Regions from separate parts of the Streptomyces sp. NBC_00376 genome, predicted to be linked through region 2. Evidence: riboswitches for the same ligand, from Rfam matches in the RefSeq annotation. Region 2 holds a riboswitch; the other holds the start of a gene.
What was found. Region 2 has a riboswitch for glycine ahead of gcvP (aminomethyl-transferring glycine dehydrogenase). Riboswitches for the same ligand answer to the same signal wherever they lie in the genome.
Positions count from the first base shown of each region.

Region 1: another riboswitch for glycine. It lies ahead of gcvT (glycine cleavage system aminomethyltransferase GcvT); the one in region 2 lies ahead of gcvP (aminomethyl-transferring glycine dehydrogenase).

Region 1 covers NZ_CP107960.1:2,681,797-2,689,489, forward strand. Annotated here, with positions in the region: gene OG842_RS11825 (ABC transporter substrate-binding protein) at 1-1,414, opposite strand, end outside; gene OG842_RS11830 (ABC transporter permease) at 1,510-2,514, opposite strand; gene OG842_RS11835 (enhanced serine sensitivity protein SseB C-terminal domain-containing protein) at 2,953-3,732, opposite strand; gene OG842_RS11840 (enhanced serine sensitivity protein SseB) at 3,913-4,683, opposite strand; gene OG842_RS11845 (AAA family ATPase) at 4,778-5,470, opposite strand; glycine riboswitch at 5,630-5,727, shown strand; gene gcvT (glycine cleavage system aminomethyltransferase GcvT) at 5,869-6,984, shown strand; gene gcvH (glycine cleavage system protein GcvH) at 7,077-7,454, shown strand; gene glyA (serine hydroxymethyltransferase) at 7,475-7,693, shown strand, end outside.
Region 2 covers NZ_CP107960.1:7,455,150-7,462,842, forward strand. Annotated here, with positions in the region: gene OG842_RS33540 (bifunctional nuclease family protein) at 1-436, shown strand, start outside; gene OG842_RS33545 (MerR family transcriptional regulator) at 605-1,222, shown strand; gene OG842_RS33550 (DNA polymerase IV) at 1,279-2,763, shown strand; gene OG842_RS33555 (PRC-barrel domain-containing protein) at 2,688-3,056, opposite strand; glycine riboswitch at 3,170-3,266, shown strand; gene gcvP (aminomethyl-transferring glycine dehydrogenase) at 3,461-6,346, shown strand; gene OG842_RS33565 (DUF5999 family protein) at 6,434-6,640, opposite strand; gene OG842_RS33570 (hypothetical protein) at 6,960-7,553, opposite strand.

The DNA.
Region 1 (7,693 bases), 4.8 Mb from region 2:
CGACGGACGGCGAGCCGGTGATGCTGGACGCCTCGGCGCCGTCGAGCGGGTCGACCTCGATCTTGATGCCGACCTTGCCGAGCTGCTCCTGGAGCGCCTCGGCGGCGTCGACCTCGCCCGGGTTGTTGTTGCGGGCGGTGAGCTTGGTGGCGAAGCCGGTCGGGTGACCGCACTGCTTCAGCTCGTCCTTGGCCTTGGCGAGGTCCGGCTTGCCCTTGCGGGCGAGGACGCCGTACGGGTCGTAGTCGCTGTGGCCCTTGATGGAGACCGGCAGGGTGCTGTTGGCGATCGCACCACCGGCGATCTCGCCACCGCGGGTCTGCTGGAGACCGGCGAAGTCGGTGGCGTAGAAGACGGCCTTGCGGCAGTGGACGTCGTCCAGCGGCTTCGCGGTGTGGACGAGCGCGACGTAGCGGACGAAGGACGTCTGCATGTTGTCGACGCTGTCCTTGTGCTTCTGGACGGCGGTGACGCGGCCGGACTGGGTCATGCCGGTGCCGTTGAGGTCGACGTCGTAGTCGCCCTCCATCAGCTTCTTGTCGTTCTCCTCCAGGTTGGCGGAGATCGTCACGGTGACCTTGTCCGGGAGCGCGGCGCGCAGCGGGTCGGACGCCTTCTGCCACTTGTCGTTGCGGACGAGCACGATGCTCTTGCCCGGCTTGTACTCCTCGAACTTGTACGGGCCGGAGGAGAACGGGCGCTGGGTGTACTTCGCGCCGGTGTCCTTGTCCGCCTTCACGGGCGAGCCGGACGGCATGGCGAGGAACTGCTCGAAGTCACCGTTGGGCTTGGGCAGCTTGAAGATGATGGTGTTGTCGTCGGGCGTCTCGATCGACTTGAGGCCGAGCTTGTCCGCGGACTTGTCCTTGTAGGGGCCCTTGTACTCGCCCTTGGGGTCCAGCGTCTGCATCAGGTACTGCGGGCCACCGGTGATGGTGTCCGTCGCCCAGATGCGCTCGATGCCGTACTTGACGTCCTTGGAGGTCAGCTTGGAGCCGTCCTCCCAGGTCAGGCCGGAACGCAGCTTGTACGTGTAGGTCTTGCCGCCGTCGGTGATCTCACCGGGGCCGGTGGCCAGGTCGCCGACCAGCTTGGTGGAGGCCGCGCCCGGCTTGGTGTCGTACGAGACCAGCTGGCGGGTGTAGAAGCGCATGAAGTCCCAGGCCATGCCGTAGTAGGCACGCTGGGGGTCGGCGGAGTCGAGGTCCTGCTTGCCGACCATCTTCAGCGTTCCACCCTTTTTGGTGGACGGGTTGGCGACCTTGTTGAACGCCGCGTTGAAGCCGGCGCCCTTCGAGCTGCCGCCGCCTTCGCTGTCGCTGTCGCCGCCGCCGCACGCCGTGGTGGTCATCAGCGCCGCGACCACGAGGGCCGCACCAGCGGTGAGCCGTCGTTTCGAGGTAACTGTGGACATTTTCTCGTAACCTCCGAGATCGCGGTCCCAGGCCGTTGCTTGCCGGAGAACCATGGGAAGAGCCACCTGACGATGCGGCAGGGGCAAGTCGTGGGCTATCGGGTCCCCTTGGGGTCCAGGGCGTCGCGCAGCCCGTCCCCGAAGAGGTTGAAGGCCAGCACGGTGATGAAGATCGTCACGCCGGGGAAGACCATGAACATCGGGTCGTGCTCGTACGTCTCCAGGGCGTCCCGCAGCATTCCGCCCCAGGAGGCCGTCGGCGGCCGGACACCGGCGCCGAGGAAGCTGAGGGCCGCCTCGGTGAGGATGTTGGTGGGGATCATCAGCGTCGCGTAGACGGTGATCGGCGCCACCAGGTTGGGCAGCAGCTCGCGGAAGAGGATGTGTGTCCGCCCGCCGCCGAGGCTGCGCGCCGCCTCCACGTACTCGCGCTCGCGCAGCGAGAGAGTCTGCCCGCGGACGATGCGTCCGACGTACGGCCAGCCGAAGAAGCCGATGACGGCGACCAGTACGGCGATGCGGACGCCGCTGCCGGTGAGGCCGAGAAGATCGTCGGGGAGGACCGAGACCAGGGAGATGATGAAGAGGAGCTGCGGGAAGGAGAGCAGCACGTCCATGACGCGGCTGATCACCGCGTCCACCCAGCCGCCGAAGTATCCGGCGATGATCCCGAAGAGGGTGCCGAGGGCGACGGCGACCAGGGCCGCCAGGAAGGCCACGAGCAGCGAGATCCGGGCGCCGTAGACGATCCGGCTGAAGACGTCGCGTCCCTTGTTCGGCTCGACGCCGAACAGGTAGTCGCCACTCATGCCGCCGAGGCTGCCCGTGGGGAGATTGGTCAGCGGGTCGAGCTTGTCCTGGTGGAACTCGTTCGGCGGGTGCCCGAGCAGGCTCACGATCAGCGGCGCGAAGACCGCCACCACGACCAGGACGAGGACAACGATGCCACCCGTCAGAGCGACCTTGTCCTGCTTCAGGCGGTTCCAGGCGATCTGCTTGAGAGACCGTCCCTCGACCTTCTTCACCCCGGAGTCGACTGCGGGACCGCCGGTCGCGACCGGATCCGCTTCCGTGGTCGGCTCGTGCAGTGGTGCCGTCATCGTGGCAAGGACCCCTCTCAACCGGCGGTGGCCGGGCCGAACTGGCCGCTGTGGCGGCGCGATCAGTCAGTCGTACGCAGAGGCGGCAAGACGCCCTTGCTGCGGGAGTCTTCATTGCCGTTACGACTGGTAGCCATACCGACAGACGAATGGATGCCTAACCGTGATGCGCTCTGGGGTGTTCCGTTATCCGGACGGATGTGAACGCCCGCCGAACACAGGTCAGTTGATAAGGAAGAGGGCATGCGAGCGGATTAGCGTCGCATTCACCACCAGACATGCCGAGCACGGAAATCTCGGACATGGGCGGCCGGATGAGGCATCGGGCGGGTGAACGCACGTGCACATTCGGGGAGTTGGCGCCTTACCTTCGCGTTACGGAAATCCGGACCGTACGCGGGCATTCCGGACGACGGGGACAGAGTGGCCCCGGACGGGTCAGTACGCGCCCTGCGGCGGGTAGCCGTAGCCCGCGACGGGGGCCGCCGGGGCGTGCGCCTCACGGTCGTAGAACGGGCGGGCGTTGGCGCGCAGCCACATCGCCACCGGGTCGTACTCGTCGGACATCGCGACGGTGGAGACGGGCAGCCCCTCCGGGACGGCGGAGACCGACTGCTGCATCATCGCGCGCGCCGCGTCCACCGAGGGCGGGCTCGTGTCGTAGAGATCGAGGCCGATGGTGAGGTACGGGACGCCGAGCGCGGGCTGCACCCAGGCACGGCGCAGCGAACGGATCGCCGGGGTGTGGTGGGCGTTCTGCGTGAGCAGGGCGTAGAACTGCGGGATCTCGATGGCCGGCTCGGTGAGCCGGAGCGGGCCCGCGGGCATCCGGTCGAGGCCGGTGGCGATCCGGCGCAGGTCCAGCCAGGGGATGCCCACGCCGCCGCCCGGGGCGTGCGGGTTGAGCCAGATGCCCCAGCGGTCGGGGAAGAGTGTGCGGGCGATGTCCCGGCCGCCGACCAGCTCGTGGGCGCGGTTCCAGCCGCTCACCGAGAGCTCCTGGGCGGAGGTCACACAGGGGGCGTAGCCGAGGCCGTCGACCTCCATGTTTCCGTACTGGGCGTCGGGCGAACCCGCCTGGCCCTGCCAGAGGAGCATCCAGATCCGGCCGTTCGCGAGGGCCTGCAGCAGCGCCTCGTACGCGTCGTAGCGCCCGGGCGTCACTTGGCGCAGCATGTGCTCGACCTGCCCGGCCGCCGCGGTGCCTGACGCACTCACCTGGTCCCGCCCCTCTTCGATCCACTGTGTCGGCCCGCCGCCCCGGGCACACGGGTGCGGCATGATGCCGAGACACCAGCCATGAAACCAGCTTATGCGCCGGTCCTGACACCGACTTGACGTCATGGGTCGAAACGGTGTTCCCCGGACCGGCCCGGGACGCTCTTGTCCGGGACGCTCCTATACGGCCGCTCGCTGATAGAACGGGCGGATCCGCTCCCGCATCCAGTCGCCGACCGGGTCCTGTGCCACATCGAGCAGTACGAGATTGACCGGCCAGGGAACCTCGACCCGGCCCAGAGCGCGGCCGAGGGCGTCCATCGGGGCATTGCGCCCGGCGCCCTCCCAGGTGGAGAACTCGACGCCGATGAAGAGGACCGGGTCGCCGCCCTCGATGCTGGCCAGCGCCCGGCGGGCGGAGAGCACGACGCCGCTCTCCTCGAACTCACCGGCCGCCGCGGCGAGGAAGTCGACCGGCTCCTCCTTCCAGTCCGGCTCGTACAGCCGGACCCGGCCGCCGCTGGCCGGACCGTCCAGCGGGGTGCGCCCGGCCCGGCAGAGCTCGGCCACCGCGGGCGGCGGCAGCGGCATCCCGACCGCGCCGCCCGGGTTCACGGCTATGCCGAGCTGCGGCGGCAGTCCGCGGGCGAAGTCGCGGGCGGGCGCGACGGTGAAGGACATGTGGGTACCGACGCAGGCGAGGAACTGCTGCTCGGAGCTGAAGACGGGGACGTACGCGGCGCCCTCGATCTCCACCGTCGGCAGGTCCAGGGCCGCCGAGTCGGGTCCCCCGCCGTTGGGCAGCGGCACCCAGACCTGGCTGCGGCCGAGCACCTCGACGAGCCGCCCGCCCGCCTCCGGGCTGCCCACCGAGGCCATCAGCACTTCTTCGAGCTCATTGGCCGGCCATCCGCCCTGCGGATGGGACTGGACCTGTGCCGGAACGTCCACTGCTTCCCCTTCTCGCCCAAGCTTTCCGGCAGAAGGTTAACGCCCGGCCCCGTCGCCGCCCCGGCCCCGAGGCGCCGGCCACCGGCCACCGGCCTCAGAGGCTGTCGGGCCGCCCGTCCGCGAACGCGATCCGGCCGAGCCTTCCCGCCGCCTCCCGGTCCAGCAGCACCGCCGAGGCGCACCCGGGCGGCAGCAGGCCCGCCTCGGTCGCCCGCAGCAGCCTGGCCACCGCCCTGCGGTGCCGGGCGAAGGCGTATCCCGATACGCCGCGTCCGCGCTCGCGCTGGCCCTCCCTGGCGGTCTGCGGCGTCACGTCGAGCAGGACGAGGTGCAGGCCCCGGCCCCGGCGCCGGGCGTCACGGGCCAGCCAGCCGCGCACCCACGACTGGGTCCCGCAGTCGTGGACGACGGCGGACTCCCCGGAACGCAGCACCCGCCACAGCCCCCAGTAGTGGGCGGCGCGGACGAGCGGACGGTAGAGGGCGTAGGGGAGTAAGCGCGGCATGACCCGGGCCCAGCGGTCACGGGTGTCCTGGGAGTCGATGGCGTGCGCCGATGTCACCGCCCGCCGGATGAGCGTCGACTTGCCGCTGCCGGGCAGCCCGGAGACCACCACCACGTCACCCGCCGCGAAACGCAGGCCGCGCGGACTGCGCCCGGACCGCTCCCGCAGATCCCGCACCACGGGCGCGTGCGCGCCCGACGCGGCCCTCGCCGGGGCCCCCGCCTGTGCGGGCATCGCGCCGTGCGCGACCCCCGCGGTCGTCGCGTACCGCTGCAACGTCATCGCGCTCCCCCTGTCGGCTCACCCCACGTATGCCCCTGAAGTGTAAAGAAAAGGTAATGCGACACAACCGCCCACGCCGCTGATTTCCCACAGGGGACCGGGGCCCCACTCCGGCCCGATGCGTGCGATGATGACCCGGCCAACTGCATAAAGGCCGCTTGAATCCGCGCGGGAGAGCTCCGGTCACTTCCCGTGCCGGGCGCCGAAGGAGCAAGTTCCTCCCTTGAATCTCTCAGGCCCCGTACCGCGTGGATGAGGCAGATCTGAAAAGCGGGCCGCTTCGCGGCTCCACCCAAGGTGCAAGCCGAACCCCTCCAGGGGCTCTCGGCGAACCTCTCAGGTTCCGATGACAGATGGGGAGGGATCGTCCTCGTCGTCATGCCCTGGGAGTCATATCCATGAGCACCGCCCCCCGCCTCACCGCCCTCGATGCCCTGCACCGTTCGCTGGGCGCGACCATGACCGACTTCGCGGGCTGGGACATGCCGCTGCGGTACGCCAGCGAGCGCGACGAGCACAACGCGGTGCGTACGAAGGCCGGTCTCTTCGACCTGTCGCACATGGGTGAGATCACCGTCACCGGCCCCGAGGCCGCGGCCTTCCTGAACTTCGCGCTGGTCGGCAACATCGGCACCGTCGCCGTGGGCCGGGCCCGCTACACGATGATCTGCGCCGAGGACGGCGGCATCCTGGACGACCTGATCGTCTACCGGCTGGGCGAGACCGAGTACATGGTCGTCGCCAACGCGGGCAACGCCCAGATCGTGCTGGACGCGCTGACGGCCCGCGCCGAGGGCTTCGACGCCGAGGTGCGCGACGACCGCGACGCGTACGCGCTGCTCGCCGTCCAGGGCCCGGAGTCCCCCGCCATCCTGGCCTCCGTCACCGACGCCGACCTGGACGGCCTGAAGTACTACGCCGGTCTGCCCGGCACGGTCGCCGGTGTCCCCGCGCTGATCGCCCGCACCGGCTACACCGGCGAGGACGGCTTCGAGCTGTTCGTCGCCCCCGCCCACGCCGAGCAGCTGTGGAAGGCGCTGACCGAGGCGGGCGCCTCCCGCGGCCTGATCCCGTGCGGGCTCTCCTGCCGCGACACGCTGCGCCTGGAGGCGGGCATGCCGCTGTACGGGCACGAGCTGACCACGGAGCTCACCCCGTTCGACGCCGGTCTCGGCCGGGTCGTGAAGTTCGAGAAGGAGGGCGACTTCGTCGGCCGCAAGGCCCTCGAAGCCGCCGCCGAGCGCGCCGAGACCGCCCCGCCGCGCAAGCTCGTCGGGCTCGTCGCCGAGGGCCGCCGGGTGCCGCGCGCCGGTTTTTCCGTGGTCGCCGGCGGCCAGGTCATCGGCGAGGTCACCTCGGGCGCCCCCTCGCCCACCCTGGGCAGGCCGATCGCCATGGCGTACGTCGACGCCGCGCACGCCACGCCCGGCGCCGAGGGCGTCGCAGTGGACATCCGGGGCAGCCACGAGCCGTACGAGGTCGTGGCGCTGCCGTTCTACAAGCGCCAGAAGTGACGTCGTCGCTCCCGCAGAAGTGACGCAGTCGCGTCTCACACCGTAAGACCACCGTTCATCAGCACTCCCCCGCGTACAGGAGAATTCAGGTCATGAGCAACCCCCAGCAGCTGCGTTACAGCAAGGAGCACGAGTGGCTGTCGGCCGTCGAGGACGGTGTGGCCACGATCGGTATCACCGAGTACGCGGCCAACGCGCTCGGCGATGTCGTCTACGCCCAGCTCCCCGCGGTCGGTGACACGGTGACCGCGGGCGAGACCTGCGGTGAGCTGGAGTCGACCAAGTCGGTCAGCGATCTGTACTCCCCGGTGACCGGCGAGGTCACCGAGGCGAACCAGGACGTCGTGGACGACCCGTCGCTGGTGAATTCCGCTCCCTTCGAAGGCGGCTGGCTGTTCAAGGTGCGCGTCGCGGAGGAGCCGGAGGACCTGCTCTCCGCCGACGAGTACACCGAGTTCTCCGGCAACTAAAGACCCAAAGGGACCACCTGATGTCGCTTCTCAACTCCTCCCTCCACGAGCTGGACCCGGACGTCGCCGCCGCTGTCGACGCCGAGCTCCACCGTCAGCAGTCCACCCTCGAAATGATCGCCTCGGAGAACTTTGCTCCGGTCGCGGTCATGGAGGCCCAGGGCTCCGTCCTCACCAACAAGTACGCCGAGGGCTACCCCGGCCGCCGCTACTACGGCGGCTGCGAGCACGTCGACGTC
Region 2 (7,693 bases):
GCCCTCGAACCAACCGATCGTGCTCCTGCGTGAAGTGGGAGGCGACCGGTACCTCCCCATTTGGATCGGTCCTGGTGAGGCGACCGCGATCGCCTTCGCCCAGCAGGGCATGGCTCCGGCCAGGCCGCTGACCCATGATCTCTTCAAGGACGTGCTCGAGGCCGTCGGCCAGGAGCTCACCGAGGTCCGCATCACGGACCTACGGGAAGGGGTCTTCTACGCGGAGCTGGTCTTTGCCAGCGGGGTCGAGGTGAGCGCGCGGCCGTCCGACGCCATAGCGCTCGCGTTGCGCACCGGAACGCCGATCTATGGCAGTGACGGGGTGCTCGACGACGCAGGCATCGCCATCCCGGACGAGCAGGAGGACGAGGTGGAGAAATTCCGCGAGTTCCTCGATCAGATCTCCCCGGAGGATTTCGGCACCAACAGTCAGTGACCGTTCTTCGGGGTTGCCGTCAGCGCATCCGGCAAGCCTTTCCCGCTCGAGAGACACGGGAAACCACCCTCAGGGTGATTATCACTCGGCGTGCCGAGTGTGGCGATCGTTGACGCACCCCGAGTGACTGCCTACCTTCGAGATGGCAGGTCAAGGACGGAGGTCGGCGTGAGAAGCAGCGGCGACGGTACGGCAGCGGGTGGGCCGTATCCGCAGCAGGGGAGTACAGCCGACCACACCATCGTGCAACCGGTTCAACCGGCGGCGGTGGCGGGGGACGGAGTGGCTTCGGCCAACGACATCGGATATCGCGGGCCGACCGCCTGCGCGGCGGCCGGGATCACCTACCGGCAGCTCGACTACTGGGCGCGCACGGGGCTGGTGGAGCCGAGCGTGCGTCCGGCGTACGGCTCCGGCACACAGCGGCTCTACAGCTTCCGGGACGTCGTCCTGCTGAAGATTGTGAAGCGCTTCCTGGACACCGGCGTGGCACTCCAGAACATCCGCACCACGGTGCAGCATCTGCGGGCCCGCGGATTCCAGGACCTCGAGCGGATGACGCTGATGAGCGACGGGGCGACGGTCTACGAGTGCTCCTCGCCCGACGAGGTCGTCAGCCTGCTCCAGGGTGGCCAGGGGGTCTTCGGGATCGCGGTGGGTGTGGTGTGGCAGGACGTGGACGCCGCGCTCTCGCAGCTGCACGGCGAGCGGGTGGACACCGGCGAGACCCTCATCGGGAACAACCCCACCGACGAGCTCGCGCGGCGGCGCAACCGCGCCGGCTGACGCGGCCCGCGGTCCGGGCGCGGCGATTGTCAGTGCCGTAGGGCAGCATCGACGATGTGAGAGCCGCGCCCACCATCCTGCATCTGGACATGGATGCCTTCTACGCCTCCGCCGAGCAGGCGGCCAAGCCCAGCCTGCGCGGCAAGCCGGTCGTGGTGGGCGGGCTCGGGCCGCGCGGAGTCGTCGCCACCGCGTCGTACGAGGCCCGTCGCTTCGGGGTGCACTCGGCGATGCCCACGGCGCAGGCGCGGCGGCTGGCGCCCAACGCGGCCTATCTGGTGCCCCGCTTCCAGCTGTACCGGACCGTCAGCGACCAGGTGATGGAGCTGCTCGCCCGGCTCTCGCCGCTGGTGGAGCCGCTCAGCCTGGACGAGGCCTTCGTGGACCTGGAGGCCGGGGGGACGGCCGACGACGCGGCTTCGGCGCGGGAGATCGGTGAGCAGCTGCGTACGGCCATCAAGGCGGTCACTGGGCTCACCGGCTCGGTCGGGCTCGCCGGTTCCAAGATGCTTGCCAAGATCGCTTCGGAGGAGGCGAAGCCGGACGGCCTGCTGCTCATAGAGCCGGGCACGGAGCGGGCGCTGCTCGCACCCATGACGGTGCGGATCCTCCCCGGGGTCGGGCCGGCGACGGCGGATCATCTGCGCCGTGCGGGGATGACGACGGTCGACGACCTGGTCGAGGCGGGCGAGGACGAGCTCGTACGCCTGCTGGGGAAGGCGCACGGCGGCTCGCTGCACCGCATGGCGTTCGGGTACGACGACCGGCCGGTGGTCGCGGAGCGGGACGCCAAATCGGTGTCCGTCGAGGACACCTTCGACGCCGACCTGCATGACCGGGTGCGGATCAGGACGGAGGTCGAGCGGCTGGCCGACCGGTGCGTCCAGCGCTTGCGGGGCGCGGGGAGGTCCGGGCGCACCGTGGTGCTGAAGGTGCGCCGGTACGACTTCTCGACGCTCACGCGGTCCGAGACGCTCCGTGGGCCCACGGACGACCCCACGGTGGTCCGTGAGGCCGCCGCACGGCTCCTGGAGGCCGTTGACACCACCGGAGGCATCCGGCTCCTGGGAGTGGGCGTGACGGGGCTCGCCGACTACACCCAGGAGGATCTTTTCGCCCAGGCCGCCGGCGAGCGGAACGCGGCCGAGGAAGCCGCCGGTCAGTCGGCCGAGGACTCGGCGGAGGGGGCGGCACCGGCGGGGGACGACGGGGGCGGGCCGCCGGGCGATCCCCGGGCACCGGCCCCGGAGACCGCCGAGCAGCGCGCAGCTCGGCGCTGGCCCGCCGGACACGACGTGCACCACGGGACGTACGGCCATGGCTGGGTGCAGGGCAGTGGTGTCGGCCGGGTGACGGTGCGTTTCGAGGAGCCCGGGTCGGCGCCCGGCCGGGTGCGTACGTTCCGGATCGACGACCCGGAACTGCGGCCCGCCGATCCGCTGCCGTTGGTGAGGGACCCGGTGGACTACTCGTCCTGGCCGGCCAGCCTGCCGAAGTCCCTGTCCGGACCGATCTCCTCGGGCGGGGAGTCCAGACCGTAGTGCCGGTAGAGCTGGAGCTCCTGTTCCGGCGAGAGATGACGGCCTACACCGAAGTCCGGTGCGTCCTTGATGAGCGCACGGTCGAAGGGGATGCGGAGCGTGTCCTCCACGAATTCGCTGGGTTCCAGCGGGACGAACGCGTCCCGGCTGAAGAGTCCGGTACGTACGGCTGCCCACTCGGGCACACCGGTCGCGTCGTCGAGATACACCTCGTCCACGGTCCCGATCTTGGTGCCCTTGCGGTCGAACGCCTTGCGGCCGATCAGGCGGCGCGGATCGATGTCGCTCTGCACGGTCCCTCCCACTGGTCGCGGCTACTCCACAAGCACTACAAAAAGGCAGATCCGGGTGGTTGGCCACTCGAGAAATCAGCCACGAACCCCGCTGGTAGGCTGGTGATGGCTGCTGACCCCGTGCGGGAGAGTCCTCCGGAGTTGATCCGAAGGCGCCGAAGGAGCAAATCCTCCCCGGAATCTCTCAGGCCCCCGTACCGCACGGACGAGGTCACTCTGGAAAGCAGGGCGGGTTTCGTGCGGCCGAGTGCCGGTGCGATTCCCTTCCTCACCGACGGTGAAAGCCGGTACGCCGCAAGGCGCGCCGGTGAAGCTCTCAGGTTGAGATGACAGAGGGGGAGGCCGTTCGGGCACCCGCGCCGTGGTGCCCCTCGCAGGTCGTGACAGACCAGGAGGCCTCCACCATGACCCCCCGTCGCACTCCGCTCTCCCAGCTGGAGCAGGGCATTCCGTTCGAGCAGCGCCACATCGGTCCCGATGACGAGGCGCAGTCGAAGATGCTCGCCCAGGTCGGTTACGGCTCGCTGGACGAACTCACCGCTGCCGCGGTGCCCGATGTCATCAAGAGCGCCGAGGCGCTCGCACTGCCGTCCGCTCGCACCGAGGCCGAGGTCCTCGCCGAGCTGCGCGAGCTCGCGGACCGCAACCAGGTGCTGGCCCCGATGATCGGGCTCGGCTACTACGGCACCTTCACCCCGCCGGTGATCCTGCGCAACGTCATGGAGAACCCCGCCTGGTACACGGCCTACACGCCGTACCAGCCGGAGATCTCGCAGGGCCGCCTGGAGGCGCTGCTCAACTTCCAGACCATGGTCGCCGAGCTGACCGGGCTGCCCACCTCCGGTGCCTCGCTGCTCGACGAGGGCACCGCGGCCGCCGAGGCCATGGCGCTCTCCCGGCGCGTCGGCAAGGTGAAGGACGGTGTCTTCCTGGTCGACGCCGACGCCCTGCCGCAGACGGTCGCGGTCATAGAGACCCGCGCCGAGCCGACCGGTGTCGAGGTCGTCGTCGCCGACCTGTCCGAGGGCATCCCGGCGGAGCTCGCCGAGCGCGGTGTCTTCGGCGTGCTGGTGCAGTACCCGGGCGCCTCCGGAGCGGTCCGGGACATCAAGCCCGTCATCGATCAGGCCCACGAGCTGGGTGCGATCGTCACGGTCGCCGCCGACCTGCTCGCCCTGACCCTGCTCACCTCGCCCGGTGACCTGGGCGCGGACATCGCGATCGGTACCACGCAGCGCTTCGGTGTGCCGATGGGCTTCGGCGGACCGCACGCAGGATTCATGGCCGTGCGCGAGAAGTTCGCCCGCAGCCTTCCGGGCCGTCTCGTCGGTGTCTCCGTCGACGCGGACGGCAACAAGGCCTACCGGCTGGCCCTGCAGACCCGCGAGCAGCACATCCGCCGCGAGAAGGCCACCAGCAACATCTGTACCGCCCAGGTGCTGCTCGCCGTCATGGCCGGAATGTACGCGGTGTACCACGGCCCGGACGGGCTGCGGACGATCGCCCGGCGCACCCACCGCTACGCGACGATCCTGGCCGAGGGCCTGCGCGCCGCCGGGGTCGACGTCGTGACCGGCGCCTTCTTCGACACCCTCACCGTGCGCGTCCCGGGCGGGGCCGCGAAGACCGTCGCCGCCGCCCGTGAGCGCGGGGTCAACCTGCGGCTCGTCGACGCCGACCTGGTCTCCGTCGCCTGCGACGAGACCACCACGCGTACGCAGATCGCCGCAGTCTGGGCCGCCTTCGGCGCCGACGGGGACATCGAGGCGCTGGACGCCACCGTCGCCGACGCGCTTCCCGAGGCGCTGCTGCGCACCGACGAGATCCTCACCCACCCGGTCTTCCACCAGCACCGCTCCGAGACCGCGATGCTGCGCTACCTGCGCAAGCTCGCCGACCGCGACTACGCGCTGGACCGCGGCATGATCCCGCTCGGCTCCTGCACCATGAAGCTGAACGCGACCACCGAGATGGAGCCGGTCACCTGGCCCGAGTTCGGCGCGCTGCACCCCTTCGCACCGGCCGAGCAGGCGCAGGGCTTCCTCACCCTCATCCGCGAGCTGGAGGAGCGCCTCGCCGAGGTCACCGGCTACGACGCCGTCTCCATCCAGCCGAACGCGGGATCGCAGGGCGAGTTCGCGGGCCTGCTGGCCGTACGCGCGTACCACCGGGCCAACGGTGACGACCAGCGCACCGTCTGCCTCATCCCGTCCTCCGCGCACGGCACCAACGCGGCCAGCGCCGTCATGGCCGGCATGAAGGTCGTCGTGGTGAGGACCGCCGACGACGGCGAGGTGGACGTCGATGACCTGCGCGCCAAGATCGAGAAGCACCGCGACGAGCTCGCCGTACTCATGATCACGTACCCGTCGACGCACGGTGTGTTCGAGGAGCACGTCGCCGACATCTGCGCCGAGGTGCACGACGCCGGCGGTCAGGTGTACGTCGACGGCGCCAACCTCAACGCGCTGGTGGGCCTCGCGAAGCCGGGCCGCTTCGGCGGCGACGTCTCGCACCTGAACCTGCACAAGACCTTCTGCATCCCGCACGGCGGCGGCGGCCCCGGCGTCGGCCCGGTCGGGGTGCGCGCGCACCTCGCGCCGTACCTGCCGAACCACCCGCTGCAGCCCGCCGCGGGCCCCGAGACCGGGGTCGGACCGATCTCGGCCGCTCCGTGGGGTTCGGCCGGCATCCTGCCCATCTCCTGGGCGTACGTGCGGCTGATGGGCGGGGAGGGCCTGAAGCGGGCCACGCAGGTCGCCGTGCTCGCGGCCAACTACATCGCCAAGCGTCTGGAGCCGCACTACCCGATCCTGTACAACGGCCCGGCCGGTCTGGTCGCGCACGAGTGCATCGTGGACCTGCGGCCGATCTCCAAGGCCACCGGCGTCAGCGTCGACGACATCGCCAAGCGTCTGATCGACTACGGCTTCCACTCGCCGACCATGTCGTTCCCGGTCGCCGGGACGCTGATGATCGAGCCGACCGAGAGCGAGAACCTCGCGGAGCTCGACCGGTTCTGCGACACGATGATCGCCATTCGCGGCGAGGTCGAGAAGGTGGCCTCCGGCGAGTGGAGCGCGGACGACAACCCGCTGCACAATGCTCCGCACACCGCGGCGATGCTGGGCGGGGAGTGGAAGCACGGGTACAGCCGTGAGGTGGCGGTCTTCCCGGCCGGCGTCTCGGCCGCCGACAAGTACTGGCCGCCGGTGCGCCGGATCGACGGCGCCTTCGGTGACCGCAACCTCGTCTGCTCCTGCCCGCCGCTGGACGAGTACGACAACTGAGTCATGAGCGCGGGGGAGTGACGCGGGCATGCGTCGGGGCCGGTTCGGAGAATTCTCCGGGCCGGCCCCTGCTCGTACCGGCCGCGGTCAGGCGGCCTTCATCACCCGGTCGGTCCCCAGGGGCCGGTGCGGAGCGATGATCTGACCGTCGGGGAGCAGCTCACCGGTGTCCTCGAAGAGCAGGACTCCGTTGCACAGCAGGCTCCAGCCCTGCTCCGGGTGGTGGGCCATCAGGCGGGCGGCTTCCCGGTCGGCTGAATCGGCGGTCGGGCATGGTGGCTGGTGCTGGCACATGGCTGGGTTCTTTCGCTGCGTTGTAGTGAATGTCCTGCGGCTTGATGAGGTGTTCATGGCCGCCCCCCGTATCGATCGGTCCGGTCCCAGTGTTGCCCCACGGGCGTCATTCCGCAGGCATTTCGCAGCAGCACTTGTCCTTACTCGAAGGACGCGTCACCCGCGCGGACGGTTCACCGCAATTGCACTGTCACTTCGGGTGGTTCGGGGTGGCCGGACCGGGCTAGTCCGGTCGGGCACCGAAGTGCGCCCCCTCAGCGCTGTGCCCCGCCACCGGGGACGGTGGCGGGGCACAGCGTTCTCGTACGGGGTCCGGTCCTCAGGCCGGTGATCCGAGCAGGGGGCCGGGGCCAGGGGTGATGCGCAGCGTCATCACGCGCAGCAGATCGGCGACCCGGTGCGGGCGATGGGCCGCGATGCCCGGCGGGGCGGGAGCCAGCGGAACCAGGAGATCGGCGGGGGCGAGCGCCCCGCCGGCGGCGTCGGCCTCGGCGTCGCCGTGGAGCCACAGCGCGAGCATGTAGAGCTCCGGGATGGACAGCAGCCGTGGCTGGTAGTGACTGGTCACCGTCTCGGCCTGGCGCAGGGCGAGTTCGGTCGAGGCGATGTAGGGGCCCTCGAAGAAGTGCGAGAAGGTCCAGCCGTCCGGAGTGAGCATGGTGTCCGCCGCGGCGACGGGCTGCTCCGAGCCGCGGATCAGGAACCGCCACCCGGCCAGCCTGGTGGCGGGAGCGAGCCCGCCCGGCCCGATCCGGTCCAGTACATGGACGGGGAGCGGGAGTTCGGGGCTCAGCGGTCCCTCGGCGGATCGGAGGGCTGGGGTGCGGGCCTCGCGGACTGCGGTGGGTGAACCGAGTGCCGCGAGAACGCTGCGCAGAGCGGGCGCGGGAGCCGGAGGAACATGCAGCGGCATAGTGGGTCGCCTCTCACTTCGGAGACACGGTGGTGCGTGGGCGGGTGCAGACGGCGCTGTCGGCATGCGGGGCCAGAGGAGGCCGGTGACTGAGCCGGTGCGTCAACTCTCTGCCTCGTCCGCGGAGTTTATACGACACG